Regions from separate parts of the Proteiniborus sp. DW1 genome, predicted to be linked through region 1. Evidence: riboswitches for the same ligand, from Rfam matches in the RefSeq annotation. Region 1 holds a riboswitch; the other holds the start of a gene.
What was found. A riboswitch is a leader RNA that binds a small molecule or an ion and turns the genes downstream of it on or off. The one in region 1 is predicted to bind cobalamin.
Positions count from the first base shown of each region.

Region 2: linked by a shared signal. The riboswitch ahead of DW1_RS06235 (energy-coupling factor transporter transmembrane component T family protein) and the one ahead of DW1_RS15105 (hypothetical protein) in region 1 are both predicted to bind cobalamin.

Region 1 is NZ_FMDO01000007.1:310,115-315,022, forward strand. It holds gene DW1_RS02770 (cobaltochelatase subunit CobN) at 1-960, shown strand, start outside; cobalamin riboswitch at 1,160-1,348, shown strand; partial or broken gene DW1_RS15105 (hypothetical protein) at 1,609-2,043, shown strand; gene sucC (ADP-forming succinate--CoA ligase subunit beta) at 2,061-3,239, shown strand; gene sucD (succinate--CoA ligase subunit alpha) at 3,239-4,165, shown strand; gene DW1_RS02795 (YitT family protein) at 4,131-4,908, shown strand, end outside.
Region 2 is NZ_FMDO01000028.1:78,744-83,651, reverse strand. It holds partial or broken gene cbiB (adenosylcobinamide-phosphate synthase CbiB) at 1-317, opposite strand, end outside; partial or broken gene DW1_RS06245 (cobyric acid synthase) at 442-1,097, opposite strand; gene DW1_RS06240 (ATP-binding cassette domain-containing protein) at 1,078-1,320, opposite strand; gene DW1_RS06235 (energy-coupling factor transporter transmembrane component T family protein) at 1,322-2,038, opposite strand; cobalamin riboswitch at 2,177-2,353, opposite strand; gene DW1_RS15510 (hypothetical protein) at 2,446-2,613, opposite strand; gene DW1_RS06230 (hypothetical protein) at 2,671-2,799, opposite strand; gene DW1_RS06225 (IS3 family transposase) at 2,793-3,074, opposite strand; gene DW1_RS06220 (transposase) at 3,132-3,401, opposite strand; gene DW1_RS06215 (type I restriction enzyme HsdR N-terminal domain-containing protein) at 3,558-4,229, opposite strand; gene recR (recombination mediator RecR) at 4,635-4,908, opposite strand, start outside.

The DNA.
Region 1 (4,908 bases):
CAATATGAAATTATTCCTATTGAGGAGTTAGGCAGACCTAGAATAGATATAACTATTGATATGTCTGGCTTTTTTAGAGATATGTTCCCAAATATGGTTGATGAGCTAAATAATATTTTTAGAGAGGTTTATTTTTTAGAGGAGTCTGATGAATTAAACTACTTCAAGGCCAACAGTAAAAAGCTATATAAAAAGCTTATTGAACAAGGCTATTCAGAGGAGGAGGCAGAGGAATTATCATATGCTAGGCTATTTGGACCTAGAGAAGGAGAATATGGTAATGGAGTGACTAAGCTAATAGAAACAAAGAACTGGAACATGGAAGAACAAATAGGAAATCTTTTCATACAAAACACAGGAAATGTATATACAAAAAATTATAGGGGGAAAAAAGTAAAAGGTTTATTTGAGGATATGCTATCTAAAGTAGATATAGTATCTCAAATAAGAAGCTACCATGGATATGAGGTTACAGATTTAGATGATTTTTATGGGCATTTTGGTGGACTAGCTAAGGCGGTTGAAGTAACTAAGGGAGAAAAGGCAAAGATATATATCAATGATACTACTGGAGAGAAAATAGAAACTGATAGTGTAGAAAAGTCTATAGAACGAGGTATAAGGACCAGATTATTAAATCCTAAATGGATAGAAGGAATGCTTCAAAACAAATATCATGGTGTTCAAAAGATAGAAAAAATATTTGAGAATCTAATAGGTCTTTCATCTACAACAAATGAAGTAAAAAGCTGGATATTTGATAGCTTGTATTCTACTTATATATCAGATGAGGATATGCGTGAAAGAATGAAAGAAAACAACAGATGTGCATATTTAGATATATTAGAAAGAATGCTAGAGGCTAAAGAAAGGGGATACTGGGCTGCTACAAAGGAACAACTGGAGGAGCTTAGAAAGGTATATTTTCAAATAGAGGGAAGTATAGAGGAGAAGATTTAGTGTACAGGAAATAATGAAGTATTTGTAATAATGGATTAAGATTACAATAAATAAATCCCTTTGCCAAGATAAAGGGATTTATTCATTGTTTATGGGCCGTTTTGTAGGAATAAAAAATGCTGCTAATAAGAAGGGAATAAAGAAATGTTGACAACAAGAATTAGAGATGATATATTCTAATTGAAATTGGAGTGAAAAATTGAATATTGTGGCTATTGGTGTAATTTTATTCATAAAATTACTTAAAAGGGAAGCTCGGTGAAATTCCGACACGGTCCCGCCACTGTAATGGATAGAACTTTACAGATACCACTGTACAATATGTATGGGAAGGTGTAAGGTTTGTCATTCCTAAGTCAGGAGACCTGCCAATGGTAACAGCGCTGTTTATTACTCACGAGGATGAGGAGGTGTTATTTGATAGTAGAACTTATATTCTATTTGTTCTGCTATGCACTAATAATGCCCTTTCTATTTATAAGAAAGGTTTTTTTATTGTGCAATAACTCATGTGTAATAAACTCAGCAAATTTCGCTGAGTTATTTTATTTGGAGGGATGACATTTGAATTTTACGAAACTTGTAACAAATCCCATTTTACTTTTATTTCTCAATATTTAGGGAAGTTTTACAGGTTCTCTAGGCTCTACAGGAGGAGTACTTATTGTAGCATTAGGGTTGGGTAGTATTAAAAAGCTTGGACATCTAAGCCTCTGTATGAACAAAAACCAATTATCTACAGTAAGGGATATTTGCCTAAACATGTTTCTTGCTATAGTAAGGCTCAACTATGGCTATAGTGCCATAAATTTAATTAAGACACTAGGAGCTCAACTATTATTAGTGGGAGCGACTACATCAATTTTCAGTATACTAATAGGGTATATTGTTGGAAAGAGGATAATAAAGCTAAATACTATATAGCTTTTAGGAGGCATATGCGGAGCTATGACCAGTACGCCTGGTCTAGCGGCTTCAATGGAAGTAACAGATAGTGATGATGTGACAGTATACTATGGAGCAGCATATCCCTTTGCACTACTTTTTAAGATTATATTCACAAATATTTTATTCAAGGTATAAAGTAAGGGGGCTAAAAAATGAATATTCATGAATATCAAGCTAAAGAAATACTAAAGAATTACGAAATACCAGTACCTAGAGGAGGAGTCATTCATAGGGTAGAGGATGTTGAAAGGGCTGCTTGGAGAATTGAAAGCGATATAGCAGTAGTAAAGGTTCAAATTCATGCTGGAGGAAGAGGAAAAGCAGGAGGAGTAAAAATAGCTAAAAGCATAGAAGAAGTCGTAGCATATTCAAAGGAATTATTAGGTAAAAGGTTAGTGACCCCTCAAACTAGTTCAGAAGGAAGAGAAATAAAAGCTCTTTTAATAGAAGAAGGTTGTGATATAGACAAAGAATATTATGTAGGATTAACATTAGACAGAGAGGCATCTAGGGTAGTTATAATAGCTTCGGAGGAAGGTGGGACAGATATAGAGGAGGTGTCATTAAAATCACCAAATAAAATTTTTAAGGAAGTAATAGACCCTCTAATAGGCCTGTCTGATTTTCAAGTTAGAAGACTATGCATAAATATTAATATACCTGAAGCCTTGACAAATGATTTAGTAAAAATATTTAAGAATTTATATAGATGTTTTATCGAAAAAGATTGTACCTTAGCTGAAATAAACCCTCTGGTAATAACAAAGGAAGGTAAAGTAGTTGCATTAGATGCAAAGTTAAATTTTGATGATAATAGTTTATATAGAAATGAAGAACTGCTAGAATATAGAGATTTAAACGAAGAAGACAAAAAGGAAATTGAGGATTCAAAATATGATTTATCATATATTCCATTAGATGGATATATTGGCTTCTTAGTAAATGGTGCGGGTCTAGCAATGGCTACTATGGATATTATAAAGACATATGGAGGAGAACCAGCTAACTTTCTTGATGTTGGGGGAGGAGCGTCAGAGGAAAAGGTTACTAACGCTTTTAAGATAATCTTATCAGATAATCGTGTCAGAGGAGTCTTTGTTAATATTTTTGGAGGCATACTGAAATGTGATGTCATTGCTAGAGGAATAGTAAATGCAGCTAATGAAGCAGGATTAAATGTTCCTTTAGTAGTACGCTTAGAAGGGACAAATGTAGAAATAGGCAGAGAAATACTAGATAATTCTAATCTAGATATAGTAACTGTTGCAACTATGGATGAAGGTGCTAGAAAGATAGTAGAGCTAACTAATATGAAAGGGAAGGGATTGTAATGAGTATATGGGTAGATAAGCATACAAAAGTAATAGTGCAAGGTATAACTGGAAAAACAGCATTGTATCATACTAGGCAAATGCTTGAATATGGTACACAAATAGTTGGAGGAGTTACTCCAGGTAAAGGGGGGACAAAAGCAGGGAATATACCTGTATTTGATACAGTAAAGGAAGCAGCTTGTGAAACCAATGCCACAGCTTCTGTAATATATGTCCCTGCTAAGTTCGCAAAGGATGCTATTCTGGAAGCTATAGATGCTGAACTAGAGATAGTAATCTGCATTACAGAGCATATACCTATAAACGATATGATAATAGTCAAAAGGTATTTAGAAGGTAAGAAAACTAGGTTAATTGGACCAAATTGCCCAGGAATTATTACACCAGGAGAATGCAAAATTGGAATTATGCCAGGGTATATTCATAGAAAAGGAAGAATAGGAGTAGTATCCCGTTCTGGAACACTAACCTATGAGGCTGCTTATCAGCTGTCTCAAAGAGGAATAGGGCAGTCTACAGTCGTAGGAATTGGTGGTGACCCTATTAATGGGACGGACTTCGTTGATGTTCTAGAGGCATTTAACAAAGATGATGAAACAGACGCAGTTGTTATGATAGGAGAAATTGGAGGAACTGCAGAAGAGAAGGCGGCACTTTGGGTTAAAGAAAACATGATAAAGCCGGTCGTGGGATTTATTAGTGGAAAAACAGCCCCTAAAGGAAAACGTATGGGTCATGCTGGTGCCATTATTTCGGGAGGGAAGGGAACTGCAGAAGAGAAAGTTAGAGTAATGACAGATTGCGGCATATCTATAGCAAAGAGTCCTATAGGCATAGGAGCTGTGTTAACTGAAACCTTGAAATATAATAATTTGTGGAGAATTGAATATGAGAGCCAATATAGAGAGATTTTTAATCATTAATCTTGGTATTTTAATAATGGCATCAGGCTTATATTATTTTTTAATTCCTGCAAATCTGGCTACAGGTGGTGTAACAGGGCTAGCTATGGTTGTAAATAAAATATTTCCTTTTATATCAATAGGTATAATAATGATAATTTCAAATTTTATCCTATTTGCCTTAGCTTTTTTACTAATAGGAAAGGATTTTGGTGGATATACCATATATTCAAGCTTTCTTTTGTCAGGGGTCATCTATATATTTGAAATTATAACTCCCTTACATGAGCCAATAATAAAAGATATAATGCTGAATTTGATATATGGTATCCTTATACAAGGAATAGGAATGGGAATGGTTTTTTATCGAAACTCTTCTACTGGAGGAACTGATATTGCAGCAAAAATATTGAATAAATTCTTTCATGTAGATATAGGCAAGGCATTGTTCCTAGCAGACTTTTTAATTGTATTTTTTGCAGGGCTAGCATTTGGAATTGAAATGGGGCTATATGCTTTATTAGGAATTTTAGCTAATACTTATATAATAGACAAAGTAATAGCTGGATTTAATACAAAGATGAACATAATGATAATTAGTGAAAAAAGTGAAGCTATAAATCAATATATAATTCATGAAATAAATAGGGGAACGACACTGTATGTTGGAGACGGAGGTTTCTCAAAGAACAGAAAGACTATAATAAATACTGTGGTTGATAAAAAGCAATATGTAAAAATTAGAAACTATGTTAAAGTTACTG
Region 2 (4,908 bases), on a different contig from region 1:
GAACCATATTCGCTTCATAATGTAATGATCTGGCTGCTATACAAGTGTATATAAGATAGATATTTATAATCTTGCAAAGTATTGTATATGGACTTAGTAATTTTAATAATATAAAATGGTATAACAAATCCTAAGAAAACATTTATAGATACTATAATAAGTCCCATTATTTTAAGACCTTCATTGGATTCAGAAACCCTTCTAGCTAGGTTCTCTTCAATGCTTATAATCCTCCCCATTAATTTTACAGGATGAGGAAAATTATATGGATCCCCAATTATAAAATCTAGTATTACTGCTACAATCAAATTAACCATTATTAACGCCCATAATCTTGTATATATATTCCATATCCATATTAGCCCTTATACCATTGCTAAGTTTATTTAGCTCCAACTCTTCCTCTTCAAAGCTTTGTTCTTCTGCTTTTGGGCTTTTGTTTCTATCGATTAAGGAGTCCTCGTCTATTAAGTCCAATGAAATATAAGGGATGACACCAACTACTGGTATATTTAATAGATCTTCTATCATCTTAATTCCCGGTTCAAGTAATGTTTTATCACCTCTAAATTTATTGATAATAAGGCCTTTGATCCTAGCTCTTTCATGAGGCTCTAAAAGCATAACAGTCCCATAAAGTGCAGCAAATGCGCCTCCTCTATCTATATCTGTGACTAATAAGACTGGAGCATCCGCAATTTCTGCCATTCCCATATTTACGATATCATTCTTTTTTAAGTTAATTTCAGCTGGGCTACCTGCCCCTTCGATAACCACAATATCGTTATTTGATTGAATTTCATTGTGCTTTTCCATGATCATTTTCTTTAATCTAGGTCTAAATTTAAAATAATCCCTTGCAGCCATATTTTCTCTTTCTTCCCCATTTACAACTACCTATCTGAGTTTGGTATGAGTAGTATAGGATTCATATGATGACTTGGTTTAAGTCCTGCTGCCCTGGCTTGTAAAGCTTGTGCCACTGATATTTTTTTCCCTTCTTCTGTTATATAAAATTTAGAGCTCATGTTTTGGGACTTAAAAGGATATACCTTATATCCGTCTTCTTTAAATATTCTACAAAGCCCAGTACACATAAGACTTTTTCCTGCTGATGAAGTAGTACCTTTTTAATACTTCCACTGAGCCTGTCTGAGCTAGACTAATACCATTTAAGTGATAGAGTAGAGTTGATTTACCACTACCATTTACACCTAATATTGCTGTTTTTCTACCAGCTTTTATATTTAAATTAACATCCTCTAGGCCCCTTCGGGAGTTTGGATACAAGAAACTTAAATTTTCAATTTTTACTGCCATTTTACACCTTCCTATCAATAACTAGAATTGCTAATAAAAAGAGGGCTAACATAGAAGATTTAAGAATTAATTCCTTGTTATTAAACTTCTTATTTCTTGCCTCTCCTTGAAATCCTCTAGACTTCATAGCATTGAAAACCATATCGCTATGATTGCTGCTTTTAAGGAAAAATCCTCCTATCCATTCTCCAAAAATACTAAGGGAAGATAATCCTTTTCTTTCATTAATTCCTCTACTGATTAATGCCTTATTACCTTTCTTTATATCCTCATCAATCATATGAAAATATCTAAAGGTAAGAGCTAGTATTCTGTTAAATATCTGTGGTAAACCAATGTTTAATATCCCATCAACCATATATAAAGCTGAATGCTTAGAAACTATTGTACCTAGCAATATAGAGGAGATTAAAACTTTACATACAATGATCATTGTAAAATCAATATCTTCTAGGCTTCTATATACAATTAATCGTATTATTATTGGCAAGAGCATAAGTAGAACAAAGGGTATCACTGGTTTGGTTAACCTAATAAAAGATCTATCCTCACAAGTTATAAGAGAGTACATAATAACTAATATCCCAGTTACAACTAGTAGTCTATAAGTTTTTATTGATGATATGTAAAATAGAATGATAAAAAGGCTAACCATTGTATCTTCTGGATTTATTTTATTTAATTTCCTTCTAACGTTCTTTTCTTCTCCTAAAATCATCCTAATAAATACTCCTTTTTCTCAAAGTCTTGGGTTAGGTCATAAAAAAATTCCCTAAGTAACCTCAGGGAATCTAATATTTTCATAAATATATATGTTAAATATGCATAAAAATATCGCTCTCCTTCCCTCCGAAGGTTGCTTACAACTTATATAGGCAGGTCTTCTGGCTTATGAATCATCCTAATCAACACCTTCCCAGATTTCTCCAGTGGTATATACGTTGATTTCGTCATCAATTACAGTAGCGGGGGCTGCATGGGACTTAAACCCATTTCCCTATTAATCTTATGAACCTAAATAATTAATATTCAATTATTGAATATAATAACATAGTCTTTATTAAATTACAATAAAGAAAAATTTTTACATGTTTTTATATGGTTTTTAGCAAAGTCAATATTACCTCACAGATGTAGGTGTGAACACCCTGCAAATACATTGTCATTTGCTATTATACATTTTCTTTCTTTTCCTGTAGATTTTTTTATTGCAGTAAAGTCATCCCCATCAAAATCACTTTTGGTATAGTGGAATTCATGGGCATTGATAGATTCTTCCTTTTTACATAGCATATTATCCTTATTTGCTACTAGTTTTATATATCCAAAGTTCTGCAGTCTACTAGTTAGTTAACTTTTATAATCAAAAATATTGACCATATCTTTTCCTTCAATAGTTGAACCTAAATACATATAGCCTCCACTTTCTGCATAAATAGCTATATTACTATTATAAGCATTTTTAATACTCTCTAACATAGAAGTATTGTTAGAGAATTTTTTATGGTACTAATTCTGCTCCTAATACCAAGTTTTTTCATGTGCCTTTGGACTCGTTTGAGACTAATGCTCACGTATCTAATAGCTTTTAATTCCTCTCGAATCTTAGGGGCACCGTAGATTTTATTATTATCATTGTAGATTTTTAAAATATCATCTTGAAGCTTTTTATTAATAGGTTTCCACTTGTTTTCTGGTTTTTCCTTTTGCTTGTCATAGTAGGTACTTTTGGGATATTTAAGTACCTTACACATAGTATCTATGGGTGTATAGTAGAATTTCTTAAATTATATCTAACTGTATATCAGGATTTATTTCTTTGCGTATATAGCCATAGCCTTTTTTAATATTTCATTTTCCTCCTTGAGCCTAGCATTTTCTTTTCTCATTCTGTTAATTTCCTCAAGGTTTGTAGTATATCCTTCTACTGCATTAATTGGAGCTTTCTTCTTAGTCCAATTGCGTACTGCTGTTTCACTTAAGCTATATTCACTGGCTACCTCTTTAGGTGTTTTTCCTGATAATACTAGTTCAGAAATCATTGTTTTAAATTCATTTGTATATGTTTTCCTCTTAGACATTTTATGGACACTTCCTTCCTAGGTTGTTAGTATATATAAAATCTTATTTAGTGTCCATAGCTATATACTAACATCAATATTAAATAATTACTAACTCTTCAATAGCTAACACCCTTATCTTCATGCACTACTTACTACAACTAAATCCTAGTTACTCTAAGCAATGCACGAAATATATTTGTTTAAAGTTCCTAAAACCCTTGATCTTATAACACAAACTGCACCCATCACTATTATGACACGTTCCCCCGTAGCCATAACTAATAGTATTCTATCTTGTCCTTTTGATATAGCTTCTATAGTTCTATTAATAGCTACTCTCTGATAATACCTTGGAAATTTACCACTCATATCAAAGAAATAGTCTTCTGATACAATCTTTTCTTCATGAGCTTGGATTCCTTTCCCTGCCTTATACCTCTCCCATAGCTCATCTGGGCTTGGAAACTCTTCTAAACTAAGTTCTCTTTCTTTCCCAGTAAAATTATCATGTTCGATAAATCCATCTCCATTGGAACTATATATAAAGGGAATATCTAAAATATCTCCATATTTAAGAGCTTGTTGCATTCCTGCTCCCATGGGTTTATTATTATCTTTTGCTTCTATGATAACAAGGGGCATATTAGGTTTATAGCTTAAAATATAGTCTGCTCTTTTTCTTTTCCCTCTGGCTACAAGATTTCCCCTGACTATAATTCTTCCGTCCGTAAAGCTATATTCAGCTCTTACTTGAGTTTTTATATCCCATCCTGCTTTTTCTATTGCAGGGGTAATATATTTCATCTTTATATCTTCTTCGGATAAAGCTTTTTTATTTATAACCACTACCCTCATCCCCTTTCATTTGCTATGTATTTATAAAGTTTTAGAATATACTAGATAATCTTGCCTATATTATACCATAATTTCTATTGGAGTTAGGTACATAACTCTACATTTAAAAAATATTCATTTTTTTCTTAACCCTTATAACTTTTTACTTTTTCCTGTCCTAACTTTGTAACCTGAAAATAAAGTTCTTCAAAAGAAACCAGGATTAAGGTGGGAAGGAGTAAGGGAATAAGGCAATGAAGTTGTAGCAATTCCAATTGGTTGAAGGGTAAGAGGAAAGAAAAAGGGAATAAAAAAACAGGAGATTTCTTGGATTTTAATCTAAGATTTCTCCTGCTTTGAAGAACTTTATTTACTTGTTGAAGAACTTTATTTTAGGGGGACAAAAAAGAAGAAAGCCTAAATCTCCCTTCTTCCCTCTAATGCCTTTGATAAAGTCACTTCATCTGCATATTCTAAGTCTCCGCCTACTGGTATTCCATGAGCTATTCTTGTGGTTTTTATACCTAAAGGCTTTAGGAGTTTTGATATATACATGGCTGTGGCCTCTCCTTCTATAGTAGGATTTGTAGCTAATATTACCTCTGCTACATCTAGCTCTCTTATCCTTTGAAGAAGCTCTTTTATCTTTATATCCTCTGGGCCTATTCCTTCCATTGGTGATATGCTTCCA